DNA from 2 places in the Methylorubrum sp. Q1 genome. Region 2 is predicted to be linked to the other one. Evidence: predicted binding sites of a transcription regulator. Region 2 holds the regulator's gene; the other holds the start of a gene.
What was found. Region 2 encodes PhoB, which activates phosphate uptake and scavenging genes when phosphate is short. Its sites were predicted from a motif close to TGTCATNNANCTGTCAT; they were not measured.
Positions count from the first base shown of each region.

Region 1: a site for PhoB is predicted at 8,941-8,957, ahead of E4V01_RS07290 (PhoX family phosphatase). Genes of this name have one in related genera too.

Region 1 covers NZ_SRHQ01000005.1:181,608-196,357, reverse strand. The annotation lists gene E4V01_RS07310 (alpha/beta hydrolase) at 1-1,368, shown strand, start outside; gene ybaL (YbaL family putative K(+) efflux transporter) at 1,478-3,295, shown strand; gene E4V01_RS07300 (helix-turn-helix transcriptional regulator) at 3,308-4,411, opposite strand; gene glyS (glycine--tRNA ligase subunit beta) at 4,759-6,849, opposite strand; gene E4V01_RS07290 (PhoX family phosphatase) at 7,005-8,891, opposite strand; gene E4V01_RS07285 (DUF3828 domain-containing protein) at 9,036-9,479, opposite strand; gene E4V01_RS07280 (glycine--tRNA ligase subunit alpha) at 9,483-10,430, opposite strand; gene E4V01_RS26540 (hypothetical protein) at 10,524-10,646, opposite strand; gene E4V01_RS07275 (hypothetical protein) at 10,932-11,174, shown strand; gene E4V01_RS07270 (TetR/AcrR family transcriptional regulator) at 11,187-11,750, opposite strand; gene E4V01_RS07265 (nuclear transport factor 2 family protein) at 11,754-12,218, opposite strand; gene E4V01_RS07260 (S49 family peptidase) at 12,849-13,709, opposite strand; gene E4V01_RS07255 (tRNA1(Val) (adenine(37)-N6)-methyltransferase) at 13,936-14,688, opposite strand; gene E4V01_RS07250 (DUF2007 domain-containing protein) at 14,700-14,750, opposite strand, start outside.
Region 2 covers NZ_SRHQ01000009.1:15,213-29,962, reverse strand. The annotation lists gene E4V01_RS10490 (malonyl-CoA decarboxylase) at 1-1,166, opposite strand, end outside; gene E4V01_RS10485 (hypothetical protein) at 1,358-1,561, opposite strand; gene E4V01_RS10480 (MFS transporter) at 1,968-3,152, shown strand; gene cobD (threonine-phosphate decarboxylase CobD) at 3,145-4,140, opposite strand; gene cbiB (adenosylcobinamide-phosphate synthase CbiB) at 4,167-5,165, shown strand; gene E4V01_RS10465 (DUF3616 domain-containing protein) at 5,358-6,350, shown strand; gene E4V01_RS10460 (cobyric acid synthase) at 6,445-7,902, opposite strand; gene E4V01_RS10455 (cobalt-precorrin-6A reductase) at 8,054-8,875, opposite strand; gene E4V01_RS10450 (DNA polymerase IV) at 8,932-10,209, shown strand; gene E4V01_RS10445 (cell envelope integrity EipB family protein) at 10,220-11,086, opposite strand; gene E4V01_RS10440 (GcrA family cell cycle regulator) at 11,597-12,136, shown strand; gene phoB (phosphate regulon transcriptional regulator PhoB) at 12,365-13,069, opposite strand; gene phoU (phosphate signaling complex protein PhoU) at 13,255-13,968, opposite strand; gene pstB (phosphate ABC transporter ATP-binding protein PstB) at 14,100-14,750, opposite strand, start outside.

The DNA of each region.
Region 1 (14,750 bases), on a different contig from region 2:
GCCGAAGGGATCGACGAGCACACCCGCCACAAGGCGGAGTTCTACCTGCGCCAGCTCCTCTCGGCCTACTCGCCCTCGAACTTCGTGATGACGAACCCCGAGCTCCTGCGCCAGACGCTGGAGGAGGGGGGCGCCAACCTGATGCGCGGCATGAAGATGCTGCAGGAGGATCTGGAAGCCGGCGGCGGTCAACTCCGGGTGCGGCAGACGGACCTGTCCGCCTTCACCTTCGGCAAGGATGTGGCGGTGACCCCCGGCGAGGTCATCTTCCGCAACGATCTGATGGAGTTGATCCAGTACGCGCCCATCACCGAGACGGTGCTGAAGCGGCCGCTGCTGATCGTGCCGCCCTGGATCAACAAGTTCTACATCCTCGATCTCAACCCGAAGAAAAGTCTCATCGGCTGGATGGTCTCCCAGGGGCTCACGGTGTTCGTGATCTCCTGGGTGAACCCGGACGAGCGCCACCGCGACAAGGACTTCGAGTCCTACATGCGCGAGGGCATCGAGACCGCCATCGACATGATCGGCGTGGCGACCGGCGAGACCGATGTCGCGGCGGCGGGCTACTGCGTCGGCGGCACGCTGCTGGCCGTCACGCTGGCCTACCAGGCGGCGACCGGCAACCGCCGGATCAAGAGCGCGACCTTCCTCACCACGCAGGTCGATTTCACCCATGCGGGCGATCTCAAGGTGTTCGCCGACGAGGGGCAGATCAAGGCGATCGAGGAGCGGATGGCCGAGAACGGCTATCTTGAAGGCGCGCGCATGGCCAACGCCTTCAACATGCTCAGGCCCAACGACCTGATCTGGTCCTACGTCGTCAACAACTACGTGCGCGGCAAGGCGCCGGCCGCCTTCGACCTGCTCTACTGGAACGCGGACGCCACGCGGATGCCCGCGGCCAACCACTCGTTCTACCTGCGCAACTGCTACCTCAACAACACGCTCGCCAAGGGGCAGATGGTGCTCGGCAACGTGCGCCTCGACCTCAAGAAGGTGAAGGTCCCGGTCTTCAACCTCGCCACCCGGGAGGACCACATCGCCCCGGCGCTCTCGGTCTTCGAAGGGTCGGCCAAGTTCGGCGGCAAGGTCGATTACGTGCTGGCGGGCTCGGGCCATATCGCCGGCGTCGTCGCCCCGCCGGGCCCCAAAGCCAAATACGGCTTTCGCACCGGCGGCCCGGCCCGAGGCCGGTTCGAGGATTGGGTCGAGGCGGCGACAGAGCATCCCGGCTCGTGGTGGCCCTACTGGTTCAAGTGGCTCGAGGAGCAGGCGCCCGAGCGCGTGCCCGCCCGCATTCCCGGAACGGGGGCCCTGCCTTCCCTGGCGCCGGCACCGGGCACCTATGTCCGCATGAAGGCGTGAGGGATCGACAGGAACCGTGCCCGCATGGCATCGCGGTTGCGGACACGGGACCGTGATTTGCCTTATCTGATCCTGGGGCCGGCTCCTGCCCCAGGAGGATAGAAGCGCGTTGCAACACGCCACCGAACTCATTTCGATCATCGCGCTGGGGCTGGTCTGCGCGTTCCTCGGCGGCATGCTGGCCCAGCGGATGCGGCTTCCCCCGCTCGTCGGCTACCTCGTCGCCGGCATCGCCATCGGCCCGTTCACCCCAGGTTTCGTCGGGAATCCGGCGCTGGCGAGCCAGCTCGCCGAACTCGGCGTCATCCTGCTGATGTTCGGCGTCGGGCTTCACTTCTCCATCGGTGACCTACTCGCGGTCCGCACCATCGCTCTACCCGGCGCGATCGTGCAGATCACGGTGGCGACGGCCATGGGGGCGGGTCTCGCCTGGGGCTTCGGCTGGGGGCCCGGGGCGGGCCTCGTCTTCGGACTGGCGCTCTCGGTGGCGAGCACCGTCGTGCTGCTGCGGGCGCTCGAAGGGCAGGGGCTTCTCGATTCGGACAAGGGCCGCATCGCCGTCGGCTGGCTGATCGTCGAGGATCTCGCCATGGTGGTGGCCCTGGTGCTGCTGCCGGCGCTGGCGCCTTCACTCGGCGGCGAGGCGATGCAGGCCGCCGGCCATCACGGCCCGCCGGAGCACGGCCTGTGGGTGACGCTCGGGCTGACGCTCGCCAAGGTCGGCGTGTTCATCGCCGTGATGCTGGTCGGCGGGCGGCGCCTCATTCCCTACCTGCTCGGGCTGGCCGCCCGCACCGGCTCGCGGGAGCTGTTCACCCTGGCGGTGCTGGCGAGCGCCGTCGGCATCGCCTACGCCTCCTCCGAGCTGTTCGGGGTGTCGTTCGCGCTCGGCGCCTTCTTCGCCGGGATGGTGCTCGCCGAATCCGATCTCAGCCATCAGGCAGCGGCCGATTCCCTGCCGTTGCAGGACGCTTTCGCGGTGCTGTTCTTCGTCTCGGTCGGCATGCTGTTCGATCCGGGGATCGTCCTGCGCGAGCCGCTCGCGATCCTCGGCGTCGTCGGTGTCATCGTGTTCGGCAAGTCGCTCGCGGCCATCGCCATCGTGCTCGCCTTCGGCCATCCCGTCGGCACCGCGCTCACCATCGCCGCGAGCCTCGCGCAGATCGGCGAGTTCTCGTTCATCCTGGCCGGTCTCGGCATCTCCCTGAAGCTGCTGCCGGAGGAGGGGCGCGACCTGATCCTCGGCGGCGCGCTGCTGTCGATCACCCTCAACCCGCTGTTCTTCGCCCTCGCCGCCCGGGTGTCGCGCTGGCTCGGCGAGCGGCCGGAGCTGCGCCGCCGCCTGGAACGCCGCGCCGCCGGTCCACTGCCGGTGAACGCGGCCGCGCCCGGCATGAGCGGCCACGCGGTGATCATCGGCTACGGCCGTGTCGGCGGCGCCATCGGCAAGGCGTTGCAGGATTGGAACCTGCCCTTTGTGGTGGTGGAGCGTGACCGGCGCCGGGTCGAGGACTTGCGCGCCCAGGGCGTGCCGGCGGTGTTCGGGGACGCCACTGCGCCCGGAATCCTGGAGGCCGCCGATATCGGCTCCGCCCGTCTCGTCGTCGTCGCGACGCCCGACCCGCATCAGGCGCGGCGGCTGCTCACCAAGGCACGGGCGACCAATCCGGGCATCGACAGCGTGGTGCGGACTCATAGCGACAGCGAGCGCCGCCGGCTGGAGGAGGACGGCGTCGGCCTCGTTCTCATGGCCGAGCGGGAACTGGCGCTCGGCATGATGACCTACGCCCTGCGCAGCCTCGGCGTGCGCGAGGGCGAGGCGCGGCTGTTCGTGGATTCGAGCCGCTCGGAGAGCCAGGGCACGCCGATCGCCGAACCGGAGCAGCCCGCCCCCGAACTGCGCCAGCGCCGGGACGAGCCGGAATAGGGAACTCGATCGTCAGAGGCTGTCGAGACGGGTGATGAAGACCGCCAGCTCGCTCTGCCGACGGATCGCCAGCTTGCCGTAGACCGCCTTGAGCTGGCTGCGGACCGTGCTCTCGCCGACGGCGAGTTGCTCGGCCACCTCCCGCGGCGGCGCGCCCCGGCCGACCAGCGCCGCGACCCGCGCCTCGGCCCGGGTGAGGCCGAGCTGTTCCAGCAATGGCTCGATCGGGCGCGTGCTCGGCGCGAGCAGGTCGCGCAGGAGCAGGACCACGCCGCCGCCGAGCCCGGCGCCGGCCACCGGAAACGGATCGGCCCCGCGCAAGGGGAGCGCCTCGACATAGAGCGGGCGCCCGCCGCCCCGGCGGCGCAGGAGGATCGTATCCTGCCGCGGCCCTATCCGCACCGGCAGAGCATCCGCCAGGAACCTGTCGAAACGCGCGCCGTCGGCGGGCTCTGCGGCCTCCGGCTCGGCACCGGTGCGCAGGGCGAGATAGCCCGCCGCCAACCTTTCCGCCACGGGGCTGACGAGACGGACCCGGCCGCGAGCATCGAGGACGACGATGCCGGCCCGCATCCGCTCCAGGGCGGAGGTCAGCCCCTCCGCCTCGCGCCGCATCTCGCCGACGAGCGCCGTCAGCCGGAAGGCACGGATGACGTGCGGGCCGACGAGGCCCAGCCGCTCGATCTCGGCGCCCTCGAACGGCCCCTTGCGCACATCGCGCGGGGCGCTGAACGACAGGGTGTGGCGGTCCATCGGATCGGCCCCGACATAGGCGCAGAGGTTGCCGAGGCGGTGCCGGTCGATGAAGTGCTGGAAGAACGGGTCGGCGCGCTTCTCCTCCGCCGTGAGGTACATCTCATCGACCGTGACCGTGCCCGGCCGCATGATGCCGCGCTCCCGGCCGAGGCGGATGCGCGTGTCGTGCTGCCACCAGCCGCCGACGCCGTAATCGAGATTCACGTCGGCGATCCGCTCGGAGGCCAGCGTCTGCGCCGTGCGCGCGGGATCGTGCGAGACGATCACCGCACCGCGGGCCCCGACCGCATCGGCGATCCCGTCGAGCGCGTCAGACCACGTCTCGGGTTCGACGGCCGCCGCGTAACACGCGTCGATCAAGGCGAGAGGATCGAAACCGGGCATCGACCGACATGAGAGATGTCGACCCGATTCCATCAGGCCGGCGCCTCCGGACCCTCGTTGTGATGCGCCTTCCTTGGCCGAACTGGCAACCACTTCGACGGAAAGCGCTCCGGGTGGAACGGACCCGGATCTGAAGCATATTTCAAGACAAGCGACGATTGCCGTTGAGCCACAGTTCAAGATCTTGAGGCTTCGTTCCTAGATTGCCTCACGACTTGCGGCGGAAATGTAACGCTCACGCACGAACACCGGTGCGAAGCCCGGATCGCCCCGCCGAGCCCCGAGAGGCCGGGCCGGAGCGCCGACCCGACCGATCCGTCCCGTCAGCCCTCGATGCGCGAGAAGTCGGCCACCTCGCGGGTGGCCGCGCGCAGCGCGTTGAGAAGCAGAAGCCGGTTCTGGCGCAGGGCCGGGTCGTCGGCGTTGACGGTGACCTTTTCGAAGAAGGCGTCCACCGGCGCCCGCAGCCGCGACAGCGCCCGCATCGCCCCGGCGAAATCCTCGGCCGCCACCGCGGCGGAGGCCTCGTGGCGGGCCGCCGCCAGCGCCTCGCCGAGCGCCCGCTCCTCCGGCTCGCCGGAGGCGGCCAGCGCCGCATCGGGAGCCTCGTCGTAGGCGCGGCCGTCCTTCTTCTCCTCGATGCGCAGGATGTTGGCCGCGCGCTTGAAGCCAGCGAGCAGGTTCTTCCCGTCATCCGTGCTGAGGAACGCGCCCAACGCCTCGACACGGCGGACGACGAGCAGGAGGTCGTCCTGGCCGGGCAGGGCGAACACCGCGTCGATCAGGTCGTGGCGGGCGCCCTGGTCGCGGAGGTAGACTTTGAGGCGGTCGGCGAAGAAGGCGAGGAGGTCCGCGGTGCGGGCGGACCCCTCGGTTGCGAAGCGACCCGCCAGAAGGGATGCCAGCGACAGACGCAGCGACCGCTCGATCACGGCGCGGATCACGCCGAGGGCCGCCCGCCGCAGCGCATACGGATCCTTGCTGCCCGTCGGCTTCTCGTCGATCGCCCAAAAACCCACCAGCGTATCGAGCTTGTCGGCGAGCGCCACGGCGATGGAGACCGGGTCGGTCGGCACGCGATCGCTCGGGCCCACCGGCTTGTAGTGCTCCTCGATGGCCGCGGCGACGCTCGGATGCTCGCCCTGCAGCGCCGCGTATTTGCGGCCCATCAGTCCCTGCAATTCCGGAAATTCGCCAACCATCTCGGTGACGAGATCGGCCTTGGCGAGCCGGGCCGCGCGCTCGGCAAGCGCCGGATCGGCCCCCACCAGCGGTGCGATTTCCTTTGCCAGCGCGGCGATGCGGGCGACGCGCTCGCCTTGCGTACCGAGCTTCTCGTGGAAGACGATCGAATCGAGCTTCGGGAGGCGGTCCTCCAGCTTCGTCGCCTTGTCGGTCTCCCAGAAGAAGCGTGCGTCCGAGAGCCGGGCCCGCACCACGCGCTCGTTGCCGGCGGTGATCGCCGCGCCGCCATCGGATGCGATCAGGTTCGAGACCAGCACGAAGGCCGGCGCCAGTTCGTCCGAGCCGGACTTGCGCAGCACGAAGCACTTCTGGTTGGCGCGGATCGTCGCCCGGATCGCCTCGGCCGGGATCTCCAGGAAGCGCTCCTCGAACGAGCCCATCAGCACCACCGGCCGCTCCACCAGCCCGGCCACCTCCTCCAGCAGGCCCTCGTCCTCCACGAGGTCGAGGCCGCGGGCGAAGGCGAGATCCCTGGCGTCGTGCAGGATGATGTCCTTGCGCCGGTCGGCGTCGAGGATCACGTCGGCGCGCTCCAGCGCCTGGACGTAGTCGTCGAAGCGGCGCACCTCGAACGGCGCGGGCGCGAGGAAGCGGTGGCCGCTCGTGACCATGCCCGCGGTGATGCCGTCGACCGAGAACGGCACGACCTCCGGCGTCTCGGTCTCGGGGCCGAAGGTGGCGACGATCGATTGCAGCGGGCGTACCCAGCGCAGGGAGCCGGGCTGGGCCGAGGCCGCGCCCCAGCGCATCGATTTCGGCCAGGGGAAGCTCTTGATGATACCCGGCAGGATCTCGGCCAGCACGTCCAGCGTCTCGCGGCCGGGCCGCTCGATCACCGCGAGGTAGAACTCGCCCTTCTTCGGATCGGTCACCGTGGTGGCCTGATCGAGGCTCGCGAGCCCCGCGCTCTTCAGGAAGCCCTGCACGGCCGCCTCCGGCGCGCCGACGCGGGGGCCGCGCCGCTCCTCGCGCACGGCCTCGCCGCGGGCGGGCAGCCCGGCGACGTGCAGCGCCAGCCGCCGCGGCGTCGCGAAGGCCTTGGCGCCCTCGTAGAGGAAACCGCGCTCGACCAGCGCGTCGGTGACGAGCTTCTTCAGATCCTCGGCCGCACGCCGCTGCATGCGCGCGGGGATCTCTTCGGAGCGGAGTTCGAGCAGAAGGTCAGGCATGCGCGCGGGAATAGCCGCCCGCTCGGGCCGCGTCGAGACGGGAGATGGGCCCCATCTGTCACCGCCGCCCCATCGTCATCGCGCGCGTCCGCGAAGCAGCCCAGGGACGCGGTTTCTCCGGATCGATTCGGCGTCGCCTCGCGATGACGGTCCCGTCACCCGATCCGTCCGCCCCCCCTCCGCCGCACCGCCACGACGGACGGTCGCGGCGGCAGATCGGGCGAAAAATCCGGCCAGCGGGTCGAGGGCTTTTCGTAGGAGCCGAGGGCGCCCTCCTCGTCGGGCTCGCCGGGATGCTGGACGGCGACGAAGAAGGTCGCGTCGTCGGGGGTGAAGCAGGGGCCGCACATCTCGGCGCCCACCGGCACCCGCAGGAAGTGGCGCGCAGTGCCCCGGCGCGGGCCTTCCGTTTCCACCGCCCAGATGCCGTCGGCCCGGCCGGTGGCGCGGCGGTTGTTGCCGTCGGTGGCGATCCAGAGGCGGCCGCGCCCGTCGACGGTGCAGTTGTCGGGCATGCCGAACCACCCGTTCTGCGTGGTGAGCGCGGAAAAGCTCGCCTTCACCTCGGGCTTGGCCGGGTCGCCGCAGCGCACCAGCACCTCCCAGCGGAAGGTCTCGGCCGCGTGGTCGGTGCCGTCGGGGACGATCTCGATGACGTGGCCGAAGGCGTTGGGGCCGCGCGGGTTGGCGGGCTCCTCTTGATCGGCGGTGCGCTTCCCGTTGTTGGTCAGCATCACGTAGACGCGGCCGGTGCGCGGGTTCGCCTCGATATCCTCGGGCCGGTCCATCGGCGTGGCGCCGAGCCTCTTGGCAGCGCGTCGGGTCTCGATCAGCACGTCGGCCTGGCTGGCGAAACCGTTGCCCGCATCGAGCCCGTTCGCACCGTGCACCAGCGCCAGCCAGCGACCGGTGCCGTCGGGCTCGAACCGGGCCACGCTGAGCGTGCCGGAATCGAGAAGGTCGGCATTGTCCGCGCGCTCGGTCTGCACCCGGCCCTCGCTGACGAAGCGGTAGACGTGCTGAAAGCGCTCGTCGTCGCCGAGATAGACGACGTAGCGCCCGTCGAGCGAACGCGCACCCGCCGCACCCTCATGCTTGAACCGGCCGAGCGCCGTGCGCTTCTTCGGGGTCGAGGCCGGATCGAACGGATTGATCTCGACCACCCAGCCGAACCGGTTCGGCTCGTTGGGCGCCTGCGCGAGATCGAAGCGCGGATGGAAGCGGCTCCAGGCATATTGCGGGCTGCCCAGGCCGATCGCCTTCGCATTGCCGGCCTCCGCATGTCCGGCGGGGAGAGCTCCGGAGAAGTAGTAGTTGATGTTCTCCTCGCCCGAGAGCCACGTGCCCCAGGGCGTGACACCGCCGGAGCAGTTGTTGATCATGCCGAGCACGCGCCGGCCGCTCGGGTCGGCCTCGGTCATGAGGCGGGGATGACCCGCCGCCGGACCGGTCAAGGCGATCGGCGTCTCCGCCGTGATGCGCCGCGTGTAAGGTGAGCCGATCACCGGGCGCCAGCCTTCCGCCTCGCAGACGATCTCGACCACCGAGCCGCCATGGGCGGCCATTTCGACCGCAACCTGTTCCGGGCTCAGGGCGGCGATCACGCCCTTGCGGTCGGCAGCCCCGAGGCCGGGAAACATCAGCTCGGCATTGGTATATTCGTGATTGACCACGAGCAGGCCACGCTGGCCCGCCGCGTCGAGCGGGATGAAGCCGACGAAGTCGTTGTTGTAGCCGAATTGACGCTCCTGACCCCGCGCGCTCTGCTTGCGCGGATCGAAGGCCGGCGCATCGGGAAACAGCGGGTCGCCCCAGCGCAGCAGGGGCCTGGCCTCGTAGCCCTCGGCCACGTGCAGGTGCTCATCGACGCCGACGGTGAGTTCGGGGAAGTCGAAGGCAGAGGCATCGGCGGGGGCAGCGACAGCCTGCGGCGCCATTCCCGCGGCGAGTGCGGCGGCCAGCGAGCCGCGCATCAGGTCGCGCCGGGAGAAGCGCTGCGCGATCACCGCATCGAGGGTCGGAGCGTCGGGCGTGTCGGACATCGGGCGCGTCTCATCCACCTTCGTGAGGCGGCGCGCCTACGCCCGTCCGATGTCGCTGCGATGACGGGAGGGTTCGGTGCGCGGCGGCGCGCTCAAGCATCGTCTTTTTTCCGAAAGCCGGAAACCACCTTTCGGGACGATGCTCTATGGCAGCGGCGCCGACAGGATGGCGACGAGATCCCAGGTCTCGCCCTTCAGCGAGCGAACGTTGGCGATCCTCCACGCGCCGGCCTCGCGCACGAGGTTGTAGCGCAGTTCCTGCGGCCCGCCGTTGCGGAAGGTCGCCCGCACCTCGGCCCGGTCGCCTTCGTTCGAAAGCGGGGCGAGCGCCAGCGACTTGGCAAAACCCGGTTCCGGGTCCTGGCCGTTGACGTGAAAGGCGAAACCGAGCCGCCCGACCTCGCCCTTGGCCTCGCGCTGGTCGCGCTCGTAGAGCGCGCGCAGGGATTTGGCGTAGAAGCGCACCGCGTTGATGTCGTCCGCCGCATAGAAGGCCCGCACGGTGTCCACCGGGTCGGTCGCGGATTGCGCGAAGGCGGGACCGGCGAGAAGCCCAAGGGCTAGGGCCAGGACGGCGCGGCGCTGCATCGTTCAGGCCGCCGCCCGGTCACCGGAATGGCCGCCGGCCTCGGTCTTCAGCCATGCGGCGCCGCAGGCCTTGGCCAGTTCGCGCACACGCAGAATGTAGCTCTGACGCTCGGTGACCGAGATCACGCCGCGGGCGTCGAGCAGGTTGAAGACGTGGCTCGCCTTGATGCACTGGTCGTAGGCCGGCTGCACGATGCGGTGGTGCGCGCCCTCGCTCTCGGGGGCGCCGGCTTCGAGGTAGAGGCGGCAGGCCTTCTCCGCGTCGGCGAAGTGGCGGAACAGCATCGCCGTGTCCGCGGCCTCGAAGTTGTGCCGCGAATATTCCTGCTCGGCCTGGAGGAAGACGTCGCCGTAGGTGACCTTCTCGTCACCCTCGCCGCCGTTGAAATTGAGATCGTAGACGTTCTCGACGCCCTGCACGTACATCGCGAGGCGTTCCAGGCCGTAGGTCAGCTCGCCGGCGACCGGCGCGCATTCGAAGCCTGCGACCTGCTGGAAGTAGGTGAACTGACTCACCTCCATCCCGTCGCACCAGCATTCCCAGCCCAGCCCCCAGGCGCCGAGCGTCGGGCTCTCCCAATCGTCCTCGACGAAGCGGATGTCGTGGAGCTTGAGATCGACGCCGATCGCCTCCAGCGAGGCAAGGTAGAGCTCTTGAAGGTTCGGCGGGTTCGGCTTCAGGATCACCTGAAACTGGTAGTAGTGCTGCAGCCGGTTCGGGTTCTCGCCGTAGCGCCCGTCCTTCGGCCGCCGGGAGGGCTGCACATAGGCCGCCTTCCAGGGCTTCGGGCCGAGGGCCCGCAGGGTCGTGGCCGGGTGGAAGGTGCCGGCGCCGACCTCCATGTCGTAGGGCTGGAGGATCACGCAACCCTTGGCCGCCCAGAAGCGCTGCAGGGTGAGGATCAGGCCCTGGAACGAGCGTGTGGGCGAAAGGTCGGCGTCGCTCGGCATGGAAGGTCCGACAGGAGGGAAGTTGCCGGACCGTTTAAGAGCGGGGGGCGGGGTGTCAAGCAAGCTGCTGCCGACTCCGCCCCCGTCATCCGTTTAGGCCCGGGGGGCGGAGCGGGTGAAGTTCCGCTTGGCCGTCCGGTCCTTCGGCACCGCCTGGATCGCCGGCTTGTCCGCCAGCAACTGCTTCACGCGGTCGTTGAAGTCGGTCGCTGACACGGGGCGTGCGCCCCCCTTATCCGAAGAATAAGCCATATCGGTCTCCGCAAAACGCCCAAAGCACGGGATTGCGCGGAGGGTCTCCTTCATATGGGGCGCCGGCCAGCATTTACGAGGCCAAAGGCCGAACGGGGCCGGCGGCGATGCCCCGGTGCGCCCAGGCACATCATTTTGCAGATCGCGGTCGCATCGCGGGAACGGCAAAGGTTTCTGCCAAGTTAAGCCCCCAAATGAACAGCAACGCTCCCGCCCTCGCGGTGAGCGGTTAACACTTTCGGACAGATCATGCGCACGGGTTTGACTGTTTTCGCCGCCCTCGTCGCGGCCTCGCTCGCCACCACATCGCTCATGATGGGCGCCTCGAACGCTTTCGCCACGCAGGATGGCAGCGGCATCGTCGAGAAGACGGTGGCGGTCACGCCCGTCGAGATCGCGCCGGTTGCCACCATGCCCGCCGCCGAGACCTGCGCCCGCAAGGTCCGGGTGGTCTATTCCGGCTATGCCGCCCCGGCCGGCTGCGCGCGCTGAGCTGAAAACGGCTCAGGGGTGGGCGAGGCATCGCGCCCGCAATCCCGCCAGGATCCGCTCGAACACGTCCGGCCGGTCGAGGGCGCGGGCCAGCACCACCGCCCCCTGGATGCCGCCGACGGCCTCTTCGGCGAGCATGCCGGCCGACGCCGAGGAATGTCCCGCTCGTTCCAGCGCCTCGGCAAGGGCTTCGACCCAACGGGCGAAGTAGTCTCTGAGACGACCCGCGAAACGGTCGCGGGCATCGCTCAGGCTCAGGGCCCCGACGAGGCAGACCCGGCGGCCGGAGCGGAAATAGTCGGCGACCGTCGCAAACATCGCCGCCACGGCCGCCGCGGGGTCTTCCGCCTCCCGCAGGAGGCGGAAGACGTTGGCCTCGAACCAGCCGTCGATCTCGGCGAGCACGGCGCCTGCCATCTCCTCCTTCCCGCCGGGAAAGAAGTGGTAGAGGCTGCCCTTGCCGAGACCCGTCGCCTTCGAGATCAGCGACAGGCTCGCGCCCTCGTAGCCGTGCTCGCGAAAGACCTCCGCGAGCAGCGGCAGCACGTCGGACCGTTCGGCGACGGTACGGGCCACGCCCTACAGCCCCAGATCGCTCAAGGACGGGTGGTCGTCGGGGCGGCGGCCGAGCGGCCAGTGATACTTCCGGTCAGCTTCCGTGATCGGCAGATCGTTGATGGAGGCGATCCGGCGACGCATCAGGCCCGCCTCGTCGAACTCCCAGTTCTCGTTGCCATAGGAACGGAACCACTGGCCGCTGTCGTCGCGCCACTCATAGGCGAAGCGCACGGCGATCCGGTTGCCCTGATGCGCCCAGACTTCCTTGATCAACCGGTACTCCAACTCACGCGCCCACTTGCGGCGCAGGAACGCGGCGATTTCCTCGCGCCCCTTCACGAACTCCGCGCGGTTCCGCCAGACGCTATCGGTCGTGTAGGCGAGGGCGACGCGCTCCGGGTCGCGGCTGTTCCAGGCGTCCTCCGCCATGCGCGCCTTCTGCGCAGCGGTCTCGTCGGTGAAGGGCGGAAGCGGGGGGCGCGACATGGCGGGACCTCTCTGTACCTATCGGTCAACTGCAGACCGATCGGTACAGAAACTCGCTCAAGCCGGCAAGTGCGATTCTGTCGATGAATTTATGAAAGTCGTCCGCTTGGTGCATAACGTATGCAAGCCGTTCAGGCTCGCGCAGGAACTTTCTAATTTTCTATACGCAAAACCCAATAAGCACACATCCAACAGTAAGGTGAAAAGCAATAACTAAAACTAGCGATGTTGGCGCGTAGGCGACAGCAATCAATATCCTTACGACCACGGATTTGATTGGCAGAATCAGACACCCGACCGTCCCAATAAATACTGGTGTGTAAACTAAATAAAATTGGATATCATTGATGAAACCATAATTGATAAGAAAGTATACAAAAAGTGAAACCCAGATTGGCGACAAAATGATCCCGATCACATAGATAAATTTAAAAATGGGCCGCCTAGACCCAACGCTCATCCATTCGGCAATCCGGTCAACAGGTGATGCGGGCACTGATTTATTCCTACCCGACGTCCTTTCGGACACGTCGTCGCAATAATTCAATGAAATTATCAATGCATACTGTCGATCGCTTCTGAAGACCTGCATGAAACTATATGCACGAAGTGTAAGAAATTCCTAGATTGCTATAGTCCCAATCGCGCCCAGGCGGCCCGCTCCTCCACCGCCGCGATCAGCGCATCGGGGAGTCCGGCGGCCGTCTGGCCCGGACCGGCGCGGCGGAGCAGGCGGGCGAGCCAGGAACCGCGATTCTCGGCCACGAGCCGCAGATCGACCTTCTCGCCGTAGCGGGCGCGCAGGGTGCCGCGCAGGTCGCCGAGCGCATCGACGAGGCCGAGATCGAGCGCCTGCCGCCCGGTCCAGACAGCACCGGTGAACAGATCGCGGCTGGCGTCGAGCATCGGCCGGCGCTCGCGTACGAGGCCGGAGAACAGGGCCTGCACGTCGGCCTGGATCTCCTTCAGCCGGGCGATGTCCTGCGGGTTTTCCGGGCGGAACGGGTCGAGCATCGCCTTGGCCTCGCCCTGGGTGTGGACGCGGCGCTCGATGCCGATGCGCTCGATCATCCGGTCGAAACCGAAACCGGCCGAGACCACGCCGATGGAGCCGACGAGCGAGGCGGGATCGGCGACGATCTCGTCGGCGGCGCAGGCGATCATGTAGCCGCCGGAGGCCGCGGCATCCTCCACAAAGGCGAAGACCTTGATCTCCTTCTCCGCCGCCAGCGCCCGGATGCGCCGGTAGATCAGGTGTGACTGCACCGGCGATCCGCCGGGAGAGTTGATGACGAGCGCCACCGCCGACAGGCCCGGCATGGTGAAGGCACGCTCCAGGCTCGGCGCCACCGTGCCGATGGAAAGGCCCGGCCGGATCGGCGAGACGGCACCGATCGCCCCGCTCAGGCGCACCACGGCGACCCGCGCCGGGGTCTCACGGAAGCGGCGGGGCAGGAGGCGGCGCATCCAGGTCGGGATGGTCAGCGGCATGGCGGCCTTATTTTTCAGAACGCGCAGGTGCGCAGCTTCCTAAAACGCATTCCGACGAAGGGGTCACCGGCTCATCGAAAGAATGCACGTCAAAACAAGGGGCCGGAGACACCGACCCGATGCAATGGGGTCGGATACGGCTCCATGGGGCAGGTTCGTTCTCCGTTAGCAGGACGCCGCCGGCCGATCCATTGCGGCGGGCGCCCGCTTCGGCCGCGATCCGGCCTCACGGCGCCGGCCAGGGGTCACCTCGATGCAGCGCCTCGGCTTCCGGCGTGAAGCGCCCGGCCTCGTCCTGAAGCACCAGGGGCGGCAGCAGGCGAAACGGGGCGCGGCTGCCCTTCACCGCCGCGATCAGCACGCGGATCGCCGGTCGATCGGCCCGCCCATGAATTGGGCGGACGGCGCAATCGCCGAAGCGCCCGCGCAGGGCGTCGAGGCAGGCGGGCAGGGCATCCGCCCGGTGAATCAGGCCGAGCCGTCCGCCGGGGCGCAGCAGGTCGGCGCAGGTTCTCAGCCACAGATCGAGTCCGCCAGCCACGAAGCTGTGTGCCGAGGCTTTTTGCGGGACGGGGGAGGGGCGGTGTGCGCCCTCCTCGAAGAAGGGTGGGTTGGTCAGCACGATGTCGGCGCTGTCCGGCTCCAGGCCCGCCGCCCGGCGCTGCGCCCCCGGCGCGAGGATATCCGCCTCGATCACCGCGACACGCGCGTCGAGCCCGTTCGCCGAGGCATTTTGCCGGGCGAGGGCGACGAGTTCGGGATCTCGCTCGACCAGCACCACGCGGCCCGCCTCGGAGAGAAATGCTGCTGCCAGCCCGACCGCGCCGGTCGCCGCGCCGAGGTCGTAGAGCGTGGCGCCCGGCGCGGGAGCCAGAAGGCGGGCGAGCAGCACCGCGTCCGTGCCGGCGCGGTGGGCGCCGCGGGGCGGCTGGCGCAGCCTCAGGCGACCGCCGAGGAAGGCATCCGGCTCGGCGCTCACGAGTGGCTCACTCAGGGCGCGTCGCGCAGTTCGGCGGACAAGCCGGCATCGATCAGGATGCG
Region 2 (14,750 bases):
GCCACCGGATCGAGCGGGCGGCCCTTCTCGTTCTTGGCGCGCAGGAAATAGGCGGCCGCCGCGGGCAGCATGGCGCGCCGCACCGCCTCGCACTTCGTCTTGTCGCTGCGCCAATCTTCGGTATCGAGCAGGCGCAGCGCCTCCACATCCTCCCGCGTCAGGCCCTGCGGCGCGTCGGCGCCACGCTCCCGGTCGAGCCAAGTGCGGAAGCCGGGCACGGGCGAGAGGGTGACGAAGGTCTTCAGCGAGGGAATCTCACGGGCGAGATCCTCGACCACCTGCTTGATGAGGAAGTTGCCGAAGGTGACGCCGGCCAAACCCTTCTGGCAGTTCGAGATCGAGTAGAAGATCGCGGTCGTGGCGCTCCGCGCGGGCACCGGTTCGCGCCCGTCGGCCAGGATCGGCTGGATCGCCGGGGCGATGGCGTTGGTGAGCGCCACCTCGACGAAAATCAGCGGCTCGTCGAGCAGGGCCGGGTGGAAGAAGGCGAAGCAGCGCCGGTCCGTCGGCTGGATGCGGCGGCGCAACTCGTCCCAATCGGCGATCTCGTGGACCGCCTCATAGCGGATGATCTTCTCGAGGATGTCGGCCGGCGTCGACCAATCGATCGGGCGCAGAACGAGGAAGCCCCGGTTGAACCAAGAGGCGAACAGGTGCTCGAAATCGCTATCGAGGCTCACCGCCGCATCGATCGTCTCCGGGGCGGCTTCCCGATCCTTCAGGCGCTTGCGTAGCGTGAACAGATCCTCGCGCATCCGCACCAGCGCCAGGGTGCCACCGCGGGCGAGATTGAGCCGCCGGATCAGTTCCTGAGAGCGCGGCTCGGCCGCCACGTGCAACAGACCGAGTCGGGCCCGCGTCGGGTCAGCGCGGTAAGCGGCGATGGCCGCGTCGACCGCATCATGGTCGGCGCCGAATTCGGTGGCGATGAGTTCGAGGAAGGCGAGCCGGTCCTCAAGGGGAAAGGCGGCGTAGCGATCGAGGATCAAGCGGGCGAGCGCGACACCCGAGGCTTCGCCGCGACGGGAAATCAGGTCTTCGCAGAATCGGGTCAGGTCGGCCGCGCTCGCCGTCCGCGCCAGATCGGAGCGGGCCAAGCCGATGAGATCCCGGCCCCGGTCGCTGATGGTCTGGATGAGATCGCCGAGGAACGAGATCGCCGCCATGACCGAACAAGCCCTTGGATCCGCCGAGCCGACGCAGACAAGGCTCGGCCGTTACCGGAACCTAGAGCCTACACCGCCTCGGCGCCAGATATGGGAAGCATGCGGGGGCTCCGCCGGGAACACCATTCCCCTGAGCGAATCGCGCTGCGCCGGCAGGCCATGGTCGACCGAGGCCGACCCGTCGGCCGCCCTTAGAACTGCGCTTCCGCATGCGGCGCGAGATCCACCGTATCGGCGCGCTCGCGCCAGTCGTTCACGCCGCGTGAGCGGGCAAAGCGGATCTCCGCGGCCTTCAGGGCGCGCTCCGGATCGCGCGCGCGAGAAATCTCGACGAAGCCGACCGTGAAGGGCACTCCGAGGATCTGCTTCGCGAAGTGGACGCGGTAATTCGGCATACACGACTCCTCATCTTGAAGCGGCGGCCGGCCACCCGGGGAAAATGTGCGCCATCACGCGCCCATCTGTAAATGGTTGCCCGGCCAAGCTGCTGCAAAGGCTGTGTGTTTTTCTTACAATTGTTCATATAGGCCGTCTTTTGAGGGATGCTACCATCACGCGTCGGTATGTCCTCGGCACGACGTCCGTTCCGCATTCGACCGTGGCGAGGGTACGGTCTTCGACCGTGCGTTTCGGCAGGCCGTCGGAGCGAAACAGGACATTCTGCCGCGCGACGGCTACGCCTCGTTGTGTCGTCAGGGCTGGCGGTTCGGCTGCGGCCTGCCGTATGGGGCGGTCCATGCCGTTTGTCCTGCCCCTCGATGCCTCTCCGTCCCAGCCCTCCGAGATGCGGGCAGCGCACCGATGAGCCGTGAAGCGGGCGGCGACCGCGCCTTATCCCCCACGACGCGCGTCGGGCTCACCCTGATTGCGGGTGGGGCCGTCGCCAACATCTACTACAATCAGCCTCTCCTCGCGGTCCTCGTTGCCGAGTTCGGCGAGCGGGCGGCCCTGCTCGTGCCTACGGCCAGCCTCGTCGGCTACGGCCTGGGCATCCTGTTCCTCGTGCCCCTCGGCGATGCCCTGCCGCGGCGCGACCTCATCGTGTGGCAGTTGCTGGGGCTGGCGGTCGCCCTGGTCGTCGCCGCGCTCAGCCCGAATCTCACCGTGCTCGCGACGGCCAGCCTCGTCATCGGCGTACTCGCCTGCGCCGCGCAGCAGGCGGTGCCCTTCGCCGCCGAGCTTGCGCCCGATGCGAGCCGGGGACGGATCGTCGGCGGCGTCATGACCGGCCTGCTCTCCGGCATCCTGCTCGCCCGCACCGCGAGCGGCTTCGTCGGCGCGCAGTTCGGCTGGCGCGCGGTGTTCTTCGCCGCAGCCGGCCTCGCTGTCGCCATGGCGGCGGTCGCGTGGCGCACGCTGCCGCGCAGCGCACCGAAGCAGCGCCTGCGTTATCGCGCGCTGATGATCTCGCTGCTGCATCTCGTGCGCAGCCAGCCGATCTTGCGCAACGCCAGCCTGTCCCAGGCCCTGCTGTTTGCCAGCTTCAACGCGTTCTGGGCGACGCTGGCCCTCCTCGTCGAGGCGCCCCCCTTCGATCTCACCGCGGCGGGCGCGGGCTTGTTCGGCGTCATCGGCGTCGCAGGCGCGCTGATCGCTCCCTATTCCGGCCGCTACAGCGACCGGCGTGGCGCCCGGCCAGTGGTGATCGTCGGCAGCGCCCTGGTCGCGGCGGCCTTCGCGGTGCTGGCGCTGGCCGGTGAGGTGTCGCTCCTCGCCATCGCGGCAGGCGTGCTGCTCCTCGACATCGGCATCAACGGCGCGCTGATCGCCAACCAGACCCGCGCCTACGCCCTGGCGCCGGGCGCCCGCGGGCGCGTCAACACCGTGCTGTTCACCGCCGTCTTCATCGGCGGGGCGGCCGGCGCCTTCCTCGGCTCGCGCGCCTTCCTCCTCGCGGGCTGGCCCGGCGTCTGCGCCGTCGGCGGCGCCTTCGCGCTCGCCGCGTTGGCCGTCTCCTGGCTGGGCGGCCGATCCCAGCCTACTTGAGCACCCGCGAGAGGCGGCACCACGCCGCCTTATCCGGGGGCAGGCCGAAGCGCAGCCGCTCCGGCGCTTCGGCAAAGCGCCGCACGTAGATCCCGGCCTCGCCGAGTGCCCGGAACAGGCCAGGCCCGTCCGGGAAATCCGCCGTACGGAACAGGGCCGTCCCGCCGACGATTCGTCCGCCGGCCCGCCCGATCATCCGGTCGAGGCGGCCTGCGTCTTTCGCCCGGGCGGCGGCGGCTTCGCGGCGCCACGCGGCATCCGGCAGCGCCGCGCAGCCTGCGGCGATGGCGGGGCCCGAGACCGCCCACGGACCGAGGGCGGATTCGATGCGCCGCGCCAGCGCCGGCTCGGTGAGCGCGAAGCCGAGCCGGAGGCCCGCGAGTCCGTAGGTCTTGCCGAACGAGCGCAGGATCACGAGGCCGGGCCCCGGCCGCGCGGCCTCCACGGGTTCCAGATCGGCGAAGGCCTGATCGAGCACGACGAGACCTCCCCCGGCGACGCGCGCCAGCGCCTCAGCCGAGAGCACGCGCCCGTCGGGATTGTTGGGGCTGACCGCCACCACGACCTCAGCACCCTCGACCTCGCGCGCGTCGGTCACCATCCGCACCGTATGGCCGGAGCGGGTCCAGGCGGCGGCGTGCTCGGCATAGGTCGGGCCGACCACCGCAACGCGGGAGGGCGGCAGGAGCCGCGGCAGGGTCTCGATCAGGATCTGCGTGCCGGGCGCGGCGACGACATGGTCCGGACCCGGCGCGCCGTAGGCCGCCACTGCCGCGGATTTGAGCCGGGCAAGGTCGGCGGGGGAGGGCAGGCGGTAAAGGGCACTGGCTATGAGGGGCGGCAGCGGATAGGGCACCGGGTTGATACCGGTGGAAAGGTCGATCCACGGCTCGGGCGCCCCCGGAAACAGCCGGCGGGCCGCGTCGAGATCGCCGCCATGCGCAATCCCGTCGCGCGAACCGTCCGTCAGCACCTCGCGTCCGCCCATCCCGCCCTGCACCGACCCTGCCAACGATGTCCTGGATCGCCCTGACCCATCCGCCCGATACCCTCGGCATCCTGGCCCTCGCCCTGCTGATCGAGGCCGTGGCGGGTTATCCGGACCGCCTCTACAGGGCGCTCGGCCATCCTGTCACCTGGATCGGCGGGCTGATCGCCGCGCTCGAACGCGGGCTCAACCGGGGCACGCCGCGAACGCGCCGGCTCGGCGGCCTCCTGGCTCTCATCGTACTGCTCGCCACGGTGGCCGCCGTCACCCTGGGGCTGACGGCGCTCGCCGCGCTCACGGGCCATGGGTTCGGCCTGATGGTCCTCGCGATTCTCGCCGCGAGCCTGCCGGCGCAGCGCAGCCTGTTCGTCCATGTCCGGCGTGTCTCCGCCGCCCTGCGGACGGAGGGGCTGGCCGGGGGGCGCACCGCCGTGTCGATGATCGTCGGCCGAAACCCTGAAAGCCTCGACGAGGCGGCCGTGTGCCGGGCCGCGATCGAGAGCCTCGCCGAGAACTTTTCCGACGGTATCGTCGCGCCGGCCTTCTGGATCGGCGCCGGCGGGCTCACGGGCGGCGCGCTCTACAAGGCGATCAACACCGCCGACAGCATGGTCGGCCACCGGACCCCCCGTTACGAGGCGTTCGGCTGGGCTTCCGCCCGTCTCGACGACCTCGTGAACCTGCCCGCTTCGCGGCTCACCGCCCTCCTGCTGATCGCGGCGGCGGCCCTGAGCCGGGATGTCTCCGCGACGGGTGCGTGGCGGGCAATCCGCCGCGACGCGGGCCGCCACCGCTCGCCCAATGCCGGCTGGCCCGAGGCGGCCATGGCCGGCGCATTGGGGTTACGGCTCGCGGGCCCACGCATCTACGGCGACACCCGCGTCGAGGATGCCTGGATGGGCGACGGGCGGGCCGAGGCCAACCCCGACGACATCGTGCGCGCGCTGAAGCTCTATCGGACGGCCTGCGCGCTTCAATTCACGCTGGTCATTGCCGGCGCTGGGATTTGGTTTTACATTGTCTGACGAGCACTCACTATTAAAATTGCGGCGACAGAGTATCGAATACAGACCATCCGAAATAGATAGGAGATTGCGGCCATGCGCCTTGCAAGCGGCATCTATCTTGCTTTTTCTTTCGGATTGGGCGTCATCTCGGCACGCGCCGGAGACGGAATTCTGGAACCTGAGAGCAAGCCATATACCTTCAAAGATGACTTGAAAGGCGCGAGCAAAAAGGATGACGAGGCCGCAGCGGCCTACGACATCAGCGGTATCGCCTGCATGCTGCGGGATTCGGGCAAGCGGCGCTGCCTCGTCATCAACGACGAGGGCCGCAAGGCGCAGTTCCTGACCATCGACGACCGCAGCATCGACCCCAAGAAGACGATCAATCTCATCGGTAAGTCACCCGACGCGGCAACCCGCGGGACGATGCCTGCCGGCAGGCAATGCCCGGACAAGAGCGCCGCGAAATTCAAGGAGTTCGACGGGGAGGGGGTGGCCTACAGGAAGCCGTATTTCTACGTCGTCGGCTCGCACGGCTGCGGTCGCAAGAAGGACACGCTCAACACCTCGGCGATGATCCTCGCCCGCCTCCGCGTCGATGAGGACGGCAAGCCCGACGTCGAGGACGAGGACAAGCCGGAGGCGGCCGTCGAGACCACCTATCGCCTCGCCGAGGCTCTGGCCGGTGCGGACCGGGTCAAGCCCTTCTTCCTCCAGAGCCTGACTGAGGCGAACGGCCTCAACATCGAGGGCATCGCCGTGGTGAAGGACCGCCTCTACGCCGGCTTGCGCGCACCGACGATCGATGAGGAGGCCTTTATCGTCGAGGCCGAGATCGATGCCCTATTCGCGGACGGACGTGAAGCCTATCAGGGCAAGACGCGGACGATCCCAATCAAAGTCGGCAAGGATGCCGGGATCCGCGATCTCGCGGCCCTCGAAGACGGGCGCCTGCTAGTGCTCACCGGGCCGGCCCAGGAGCAGCCCAAGGTTGCCTACAAGCTCTTCCTGTTCGACCCGGGCAAGGGTGGTCCGCCTCAGCTTCTCGGACAATTGGACGAGATGGACGATGCCGAGCGCTGCGGGAAGGCCGAGGCGGTGACCGTGATCGGGCCCAACCGCGTGCTGGTTTTCTTCGACAGCCTCCGGAACGGCGGGCCGCGCGTCTACAAGGTGCCCGCCACGCTGATGTCGGCGCCGTAGCGGACGTGCCTCTCAGCGTGCCTCACAAAACTCCCGGTCTCTGACCGTTCGCGCTGTGGCGATGACAGCGCGGCGGGAGCTTCGTGAGAGACACTCAGCGCAGGCGCAGCAGTCCGTCGCAGTCGAGATGCGCTTCGAGGTGGTCGGCGAAGCGGTCGAGCACCTCTTCGATGCCGGCCTCGTAGCGGGTGAGGCCGGGCGCGGCGCCGAGCCGGGCGAGCCAGGCCGCGCGTTGGCGGTCGTCGGCGAACAGGCCGTGGACATAGGTGCCGGTCACGAGCCCATCGCCTGAGACGGCACCGTCGACCCGCCCGTCGGCCAGGCGCAGCAGGGGTCGGGCGGTGTCCGGCCCGGTCGTATCGCCGACATGCATCTCGTAGCCGGAGAACGGCGCGCCATCCGCGAGCGTCGTGCCGGTGGCGGCGACGAGGCGCTTCTCGCCCGTCATCACCGTCTCGACGTCGAGGAGACCGAGACCCGGCACGTCACGCGGCGCACCCTCGATTCCCTGCGGATCGGCGATGGAGCGGCCGAGCATCTGGTAGCCGCCGCAGAGCCCGAGCACGCGACGGCCGCGGCGCAGATGGGCGCGGATATCGATGTCCCATTCTTCCGCGCGCAGACATTCGAGATCGTCGATCGTGGTCTTGGAGCCCGGAAGGATGATGAGATCGGCGTCCGCCGGGACGGGCTCGCCGGGCGGCACGAAGGTCACGGCGACGCCAGGCTCCTGCCGCAGCGGGTCGAGGTCGTCGAAATTGGCGATGTGCGGAAAGCGCAGCACCGCGATCAGCGGCAAGGCGCCGTCGCGGCGCGCTTGAGGGGCATCGAGCGCCACCGCATCCTCCGGCGGCAGGCGGCCGGCATCGGCAAAGAACGGCACGAGGCCGAGCGGGGACCAGCCGGTGCGCGCGGCGATCAGGGCCATGCCGTCGGCAAACAGCGTCGGGTCGCCGCGAAAGCGGTTGACGATGAAGCCGCGGATCATCGCCGCATCGTCGGGCTCCAGCACCGCCTGCGTGCCGACGAGGCTGGCGATGACGCCGCCCCGATCGATGTCGCCGACGAGCACCACCGGCGTTCCCGTCGCCCGGGCAAAGCCCATATTGGCGATGTCGCCCTGCCGCAGGTTCACCTCGGCCGGCGAGCCCGCGCCCTCCACGAGCACGATGTCCGCCTCGCTGCGCAGCCGCTCGAAGCTCTCGAGCACGGAGGCCATCAGGCGCGGCTTCCAGGCTTGGTACTCCCGTGCCCGCGCGGTGCCGATCATCCGCCCCTGCACCACCACCTGCGCGCCGACCTCGCTCTGCGGCTTCAGGAGCACCGGGTTCATGTGGACCGAGGGCGCGACCCGCGCGGCGCGGGCCTGGAGCGCCTGGGCCCGGCCGATCTCGCCGCCATCGGCGGTGACGGCGGCGTTGTTCGACATGTTCTGCGGCTTGAACGGACGCACCGTCAGGCCGCGCCGGGTGAAGGCACGGGCGAGGCCGGCCACCAGCAGCGACTTGCCGACATCGGATCCGGTCCCCTGGAGCATCAGGGCGCGGGTCATCGGTGGTTCTTCGGTCGAGGCGCGGGCATCCCGCTGCATGGCATCGGGGCCGGGCGGCGTCGAGCCGATTGCGTGTCTCTCACAAAACTTCCGCTGCGCCGCCGTGCCCAGAACGGAGACGATCGGTGATCGGGCGTTTCGTGAGGCACTCTTACGGCGCTTTGCGCTCGCTGCGCCGTGCCATCAGCCAGGCAAGCGCACCCGCGGCATCGGGGATGGCGGGCACATCCGGCAGGGCGGGGCGGTCGACGATCACCACGGGAAGGCCGAGCCGGCGCGCCGCCTCGATTTTCGGATAGGTCGCCGCGCCGCCAGAATTCTTCGTCACCAGCACCTCGATTCGCGCCTCGCGCATGAAGCGGATCTCGTCCGCCAGCGTGAAGGGGCCGCGGGCGCTGACGGTGACGAGGTTCGGCACCGGCAGCGCGTCGCCGACCGGCTCGATGGTGCGCACGACATAAGCGTGCTGCGGCGCGCGGGCGAAGGCGGCGAGTTCCTGTCGGCCGATGGTGAGGAACACCGTTCTCGGTGTGGCCCCGAGCGCGTCAAGACAGGCCGGCACGTTCGCGGCCGCGATCCAGTCGTCGCCGGGCGCGCGCTCCCAGGCCGGGCGACGCACCGCGAGCAGAGGCACCGCGACGGCTCTGCACGCCTCGGCCGCATTGGCCGAGATCTGCGCGGCGAACGGGTGGGTCGCGTCGATCACCACCTCAATGCCGTTCCCGACAAGCCACCGCGCCAACCCCTCCGCACCGCCGAACCCGCCGATCCGGGTCGGCACCGGTTCGGGCCGCGGCGCGGCGGTGCGGCCGGCCAGCGACAGCGTCACCGAGACGTCCGGCTCCCGCGCCAGCCCGGCGACGAGCGCGCTGGCCTCGGTGGTGCCGCCGAGGACGAGGATGCGCAGGGGCGCTGCATCGGGATTCGGCGTGGGATGACGCGCGGCAGAACCCTGGTCGGCGGCTCCGGACATTCGTACAACCTGACTCGCCCGGATCAGCCCGGCAAAGGTCGGGCGAGGTTTTCGACGTGAGACCCTTCTGCCGCGATTGTCTGACGATGCAAGCCGCCGGCGCACTGCGCTGCCGCGGATGCGGCTCGCCGCGCCTGCTGTCGCACGCGGCCCGCGACACCTTGAGCATCGCCCACGTCGATTGCGACGCCTTCTACGCGGGGATCGAGAAGCGCGACGACCCGTCCTTGCGCGACAAGCCGCTCATCATCGGCGGGGGCAAGCGCGGCGTCGTCTCCACCGCCTGCTATCTCGCCCGGATCTCCGGCGTGCGCTCGGCGATGCCGATGTTCGAGGCGTTGAAGCGCTGCCCCGACGCCACGGTGCTGCGGCCGGATATGGAGAAGTACGCCCGCGTCGGGCGCGAGGTGCGGGCGATGATGCTGGCGCTCACGCCGCTGGTGGAACCCGTCTCCATCGACGAGGCGTTCCTCGATCTCTCCGGCACCGAGCGCCTGCACGGGACGAGCCCGGCACTCACGCTCGCCCGCTTCGCCGCACGGGTCGAGGCGGAGGTCGGCATCACCGTGTCGGTGGGTCTGTCCGACAACAAGTTCCTGGCCAAGATCGCCTCGGACCTCGACAAGCCGCGCGGCTTCTCGATCATCGCAGGCGAGGACGCCGCGACGTTCCTCGCCGACAAGCCGGTCGGTATCCTGCCCGGCATCGGCGAGAGCGCGCGAAACCGCCTCGCTTCACTCAACATCCACCGCGTCGGCGACATCGCACGCACCGACTCGGTGCGTCTCCAAGCTTCTCTCGGACGGGATGCGCTGCGTCTCATCGATCTCGCCGCCGGCCGGGACCGGCGGCCGGTGCGCCCGACCCGGGAAGCCAAGAGCGTCTCGTCCGAGACGACCTTTTCGACCGATCTCACCCGGTTCGAGGATCTGCGGCCGATCCTCTGGCAGCTCTGCGAAAAGGTGTCGGCACGGCTCAAGCGGGCGGAACTCGCCGCCGGCAGCGTCACGCTGAAGCTGAAGGACGCCCGCTTCCGGCTGCGCACCCGCACCCGCGGCGGCCTGAAACCCACCCAACTCGCCGACCGGCTCTTCCGGGAGGGCGAGCCGATGCTGCGGGCGGCCTGCGACGGCACGGCCTTCCGGCTGATCGGCATCGGCGGCGGCGATCTCTGCGGCGCGATCCACGCCGACCGCGGCGATCTCGCCGATCAGGGCATCGAGCGCGTCGCCCGCCGCGAGGCGGCGCTCGACCGGTTGCGGGAAAAGTTCGGCAATGCCGCGATCCAGCGCGGCCTCGTCTTCACCGGCGAGCCGGAGCGGCGGCGCACCTGAAGCGCGGCGGCTACTTCTTGCAGCCGGCCTCGGCCTTCGGGTCGGCTTTGGCGAGGTCGAGCCGCGTCAGATTCCCGTCGATGGCGAAATCCCCGTAATCGAGGTGCAGCCGCCCGCTGACGCCGTCCTCGTAGAGGTCGAAGGTAAGGGTGTAGATCGGCGTGCGCTCACCCACGCCGGCGGTGAAGTAGCTCAGCGTGACCGGCCACCGGCGCAGGGTGCCGTGAACGCCCTCGCGCAGCGGCTTGTCGCGCTCGGTGTCGGCGGCGGGCGCGGCATTCGGGCGGCCGATGATGGCCAGCGTGTCGTAGACCTTGCGCCCGTCATCCGAGCCGTCGAACACCTTGGCCGAGACCGTCGTCTCACCCGCCTTGGCCGCCTCGATCAGGCGGATCATGTGGTGGATCGGAAACAGGACCGGACCCTCGGCCTGGAACTGGTCGCGCTTGGGCTCCTTGAGCTTCACCTTGAGCGCATCGGCCGCCTCCGCCGTCCCGTCGACGGCCGGGGAGGGCGCATTGTTGAGGATGGTCGTGGTGCGGAAGCGGAAGCTCTTGCCGTCGCCGTTCTCGAAGGTGGTGCTGCGCAGATCCGAGGTGCGGTCGCCGGACTCGCCGGAATCGAGCATCGTCACCTGACGCGTCTGCATGGTGTAGCCGCGGCAGGCGTCGCCCGAGAAATCGATGACGATGCGCCCGCGAACGCCCTCGACGGCTCGCGTCCCCTCCGAGCGCGCCAGCGACAGATCGTAGACCGCGCGGTGGTTGGCAAGCCGGATGGCGGCCTCGCTCGGAACCGGCGCAGCGGGCCCCGCGGCCATCGCGCTTCCCGGCATCGCGGCAAGGAGGAAAAGGGCCGGCGCGAGGCGCAGTCGCATGCGATCTCCCAAAATCCGCTGACGGTCGGTTGTCCACCGGCGGCAGGCCGGCGGATGACGTCCGTCACATAGTCATCCCGTCCGTCCGGACAATCTTTTTCGATCGCGCTCCCGACGCGACAGCGAACATCTCGTCCGTCCGCGCAACCGCCCGGCAGCCCGGCAAGGCAGCCCTCGCCCCATCCGCATGCGCGAAAAAGACCAAGTTTACGCAACGCGTTAACGGGTGCCGAAGGATTCGCTCGTGGGACCATCAGGTCCGATCGGTTCAGGCGTCTCACGGTCTGATTGCCGGGGGAAACCGGACCGTGAGACGCGCGGACCCTTGCTCCGCGGTCGAGCTGTCCTGTAGTCTCCACAGCGTCGCCAACGGCATCTTTGGCGTCTGTTAACCGACATGTGCAGGGCCGGATCGCGGGCCCTGGCCATGCCTGTTGTCGCCATGCGCGGCTGCAGCGCCGCGCTGTCGCCCGGTCTCGCGCTCAAGGATGTTTCGACGTGGAGGGGACAATGACGGAAGCGGTCCCGAGCTGGACGGATGAGCGCGTGGAGCTGCTTCGTCGCCTGTGGGACGACGGCCTGAGCGCCAGCCAGATCGCCCTCCAGATCGGTGGCGTCTCGCGCAACGCGGTCATCGGCAAGGTGCATCGCCTCGGCCTCTCCGGTCGCGTCAAATCGATGGGGGCGGCGTCGCAGGGACGTCGCCGGGAGGGATTGGCCGCCGAGGTCGAGATGGAGGTCTTGGTCGTCGAGGAGCCGACGCTGCCGGAACCGCCCGCGATCGTGGCGCACAGGCCCGTACCGGACTTCCCGCTGCCGTCGAAGCCTGCTCCGGAGCCGGTGGCCCTCGCGGTTTCCGAGCGGGTCACCATCATGGACCTGCGCGAGTCGATGTGCCGCTGGCCGATGGGCGACCCGACCTCTCCGGACTTCCGTTTCTGCGGCGGCCGCGCGATCACGGGCCTCCCGTACTGCACCCAGCACGCGCAGATCGCCTATCAGCCGGCCGCCGAGCGCAAGCGCGACCGCCGCGTCGCCGGCTTCCGCTAGAAACGTCGAGGAGCACGTCCGGGCACGCCCGCGATGACGGGCGTTTGCCGAGCGGTGACGGGCGTTGCCCGACCCGCAAAACCGCGCCTCATACCAAATCCGGTTGATCCCTTCGGGATGGCGGATTTGGACTTCGGCGGGATCCCACCGCGCTGGCGCGAGGGGTGCCCTCCTCAAACGCCGCACGCTGGGCGATAGAGCTCACCCGGTCATGGGACGGAAACCGTTTCACTCCGCTCCGGCGAACATCTCGTCGAACGAGTAGCCGGAGCCGCGCACGGTGCGGATCGGGTCGCTCTGGCGCGGGCGGTTGATCGCCTTGCGCAGGCGGCCGACATGAACATCGACCGTGCGCTCGTCGATGTAGACGTCGTGGCCCCACACACCGTCGAGCAACTGCTCCCGCGAGAAGACCCGGCCGGGGCTCTGCATCAGGTATTCGAGCAGCTTGAATTCGGTCGGTCCGAGATGGATCTCGCGGCCCTGCCGGCGGATGCGATGGCTGACGCGGTCGAGCTCGATGTCTCCGGCCACGAGCATGTCGGAGACGTGGGTGGGCTTGGCGCGGCGCAGGAGCGCACGGACGCGGGCGAGCAGTTCCGGCACGGAGAACGGCTTGACGACGTAGTCGTCGGCGCCGGTCGAGAGGCCGCGCACGCGGTCGGTCTCCTCGCCCCGGGCGGTCAGCATGATGACCGGCAAGCGTTCGGTCTCACGGCGGGCCCGGATGCGCCGGCACAGCTCGATCCCCGAGAGTCCCGGCACCATCCAGTCGAGGAGGACGAGGTCGGGCGTCGTCTCGTGCAGGCGAAGGTCGGCCTCGTCGCCCCGAACCGCGACATCGACTTGAAACCCCTCCGCTTCGAGATTGTAGCGCAGCAGGGTCGTCAGCGATTCCTCGTCCTCGACGATCAGGATGTGCGCACTCGTCATCGCCCGTCTTTCCATCCGTCACGCCCGGCCCTCGAACGAGGGGCGGGAAACGTCTCTTGATCGCCGCGCCTGCCCGGAAACCCTCGAACATCGTCCTGGATACCTGATCCCGGACGATGCTCGAGGCTCTTGTTTTCGCATCATCTTTTTTGCGAAAGCCGGCAACCACCTTTCGGGACGATACGCTAGGCGCCCGGCGTAATCGTCGCGTAGTTCGAAGCGTCGTTCTTGGGCCGCTCAGCCGTCGGCGGCTCGCCGGTGACGAGGTATTCGATGGTTTCGGCAACGTTGGTGGTGTGATCGCCGATCCGCTCGACATTCTTGGCGCAGAACAGCAGATGCGTACAGAACGAGATGTTGCGCGGATCCTCCATCATGTAGGTGAGGAGTTCCCGGAACAGTGAATTGTAGAGCGCGTCGATGGCGCTGTCCCGCTCCCAAACCTCGCGGGCGGCGGTCACGTCGCGGCTCGCATAGGCATCGAGCACGTCCTTGAGCTGTTCCTGAACGAGGTCGCTCATGTGCTGGACGCCGAGCACGATCTTCTGCGGCTGGGCCTGATCGCTGATCGCCACGACGCGCTTGGCGATGTTCTTGGCGAGATCGCCGATCCGTTCCAGGTCGCCCGAGACACGGATGCCGGAGATCGTCTCGCGCAGGTCGATGGCCAGCGGCTGACGCCGGGCGATGAGGAGAACCGAACGCTCCTCGATCTCCCGCTGCAGCAGGTCGAGGCGCTTGTCGGCGACGATCACCGCCTGGGCGAGGGTGGTATCCCGCCGCACCAGCGCGTCGGTGGCATCCGTCATCATCTTCTCGGCCACGCCGCCCATCTCGGCGATCGTGCGGCGCAGGTTCTCAAGGTCGGTGTCGTAGGACGAGACGATATGGTCGGCCATGTCGCGAATTTCCCGATCAGGCGGTCGGACGAGAGCGCTCTCAAGCTGCGATGGACACGGGTCCGGCCGAAGAGGATGCATCTCAACGAGGGCACAGGGGGGCTGCGGCTGTGGTGCAGTCGCAGCCGATCTCAGCCGAAGCGGCCGGTGATATAGTCCTGGGTCTGCCGCTTGGACGGATTCATGAAAATCTTCGTGGTCGCGTCGAACTCGATCAGCTCGCCGAGATACATGAACGCCGTGAACTGCGAGATGCGCGCGGCCTGCTGCATGTTGTGGGTCACGATGACGATCGTGAACTCGGTCCGCAACTGCTCGATCAGCTCCTCGATGCGGCCGGTGGAGATCGGGTCGAGGGCCGAGGTCGGCTCGTCGAACAGGATCACCTCGGGGCGCTGTGCCACGGTGCGGGCGATGCACAGGCGCTGCTGCTGGCCGCCGGACAGGCCGGTGCCGGACTGCTTGAGCTTGTCCTTCACCTCGTCCCACAACGCGGCCTTGCGCAGGGATTCCTCAACGCGCACGTCGAGCTCGGCTTTCGGCAGCTTCTCGTAGAGGCGCAGGCCGAAGGCGACGTTGTCGTAGATCGACATCGGGAAGGGGGTCGGCTTCTGGAACACCATGCCGACGCGCGAGCGCAGCTCGTTGAGATCGATCTTCGGGTCCAGAACGTTCTGCCCGTCGAGGAGGATCTCACCTTCCGCGCGCTGCTCGGGATAGAGGCTGTAGATCCGGTTGAAGGTGCGCAGCAGCGTCGACTTCCCGCAGCCCGAGGGACCGAT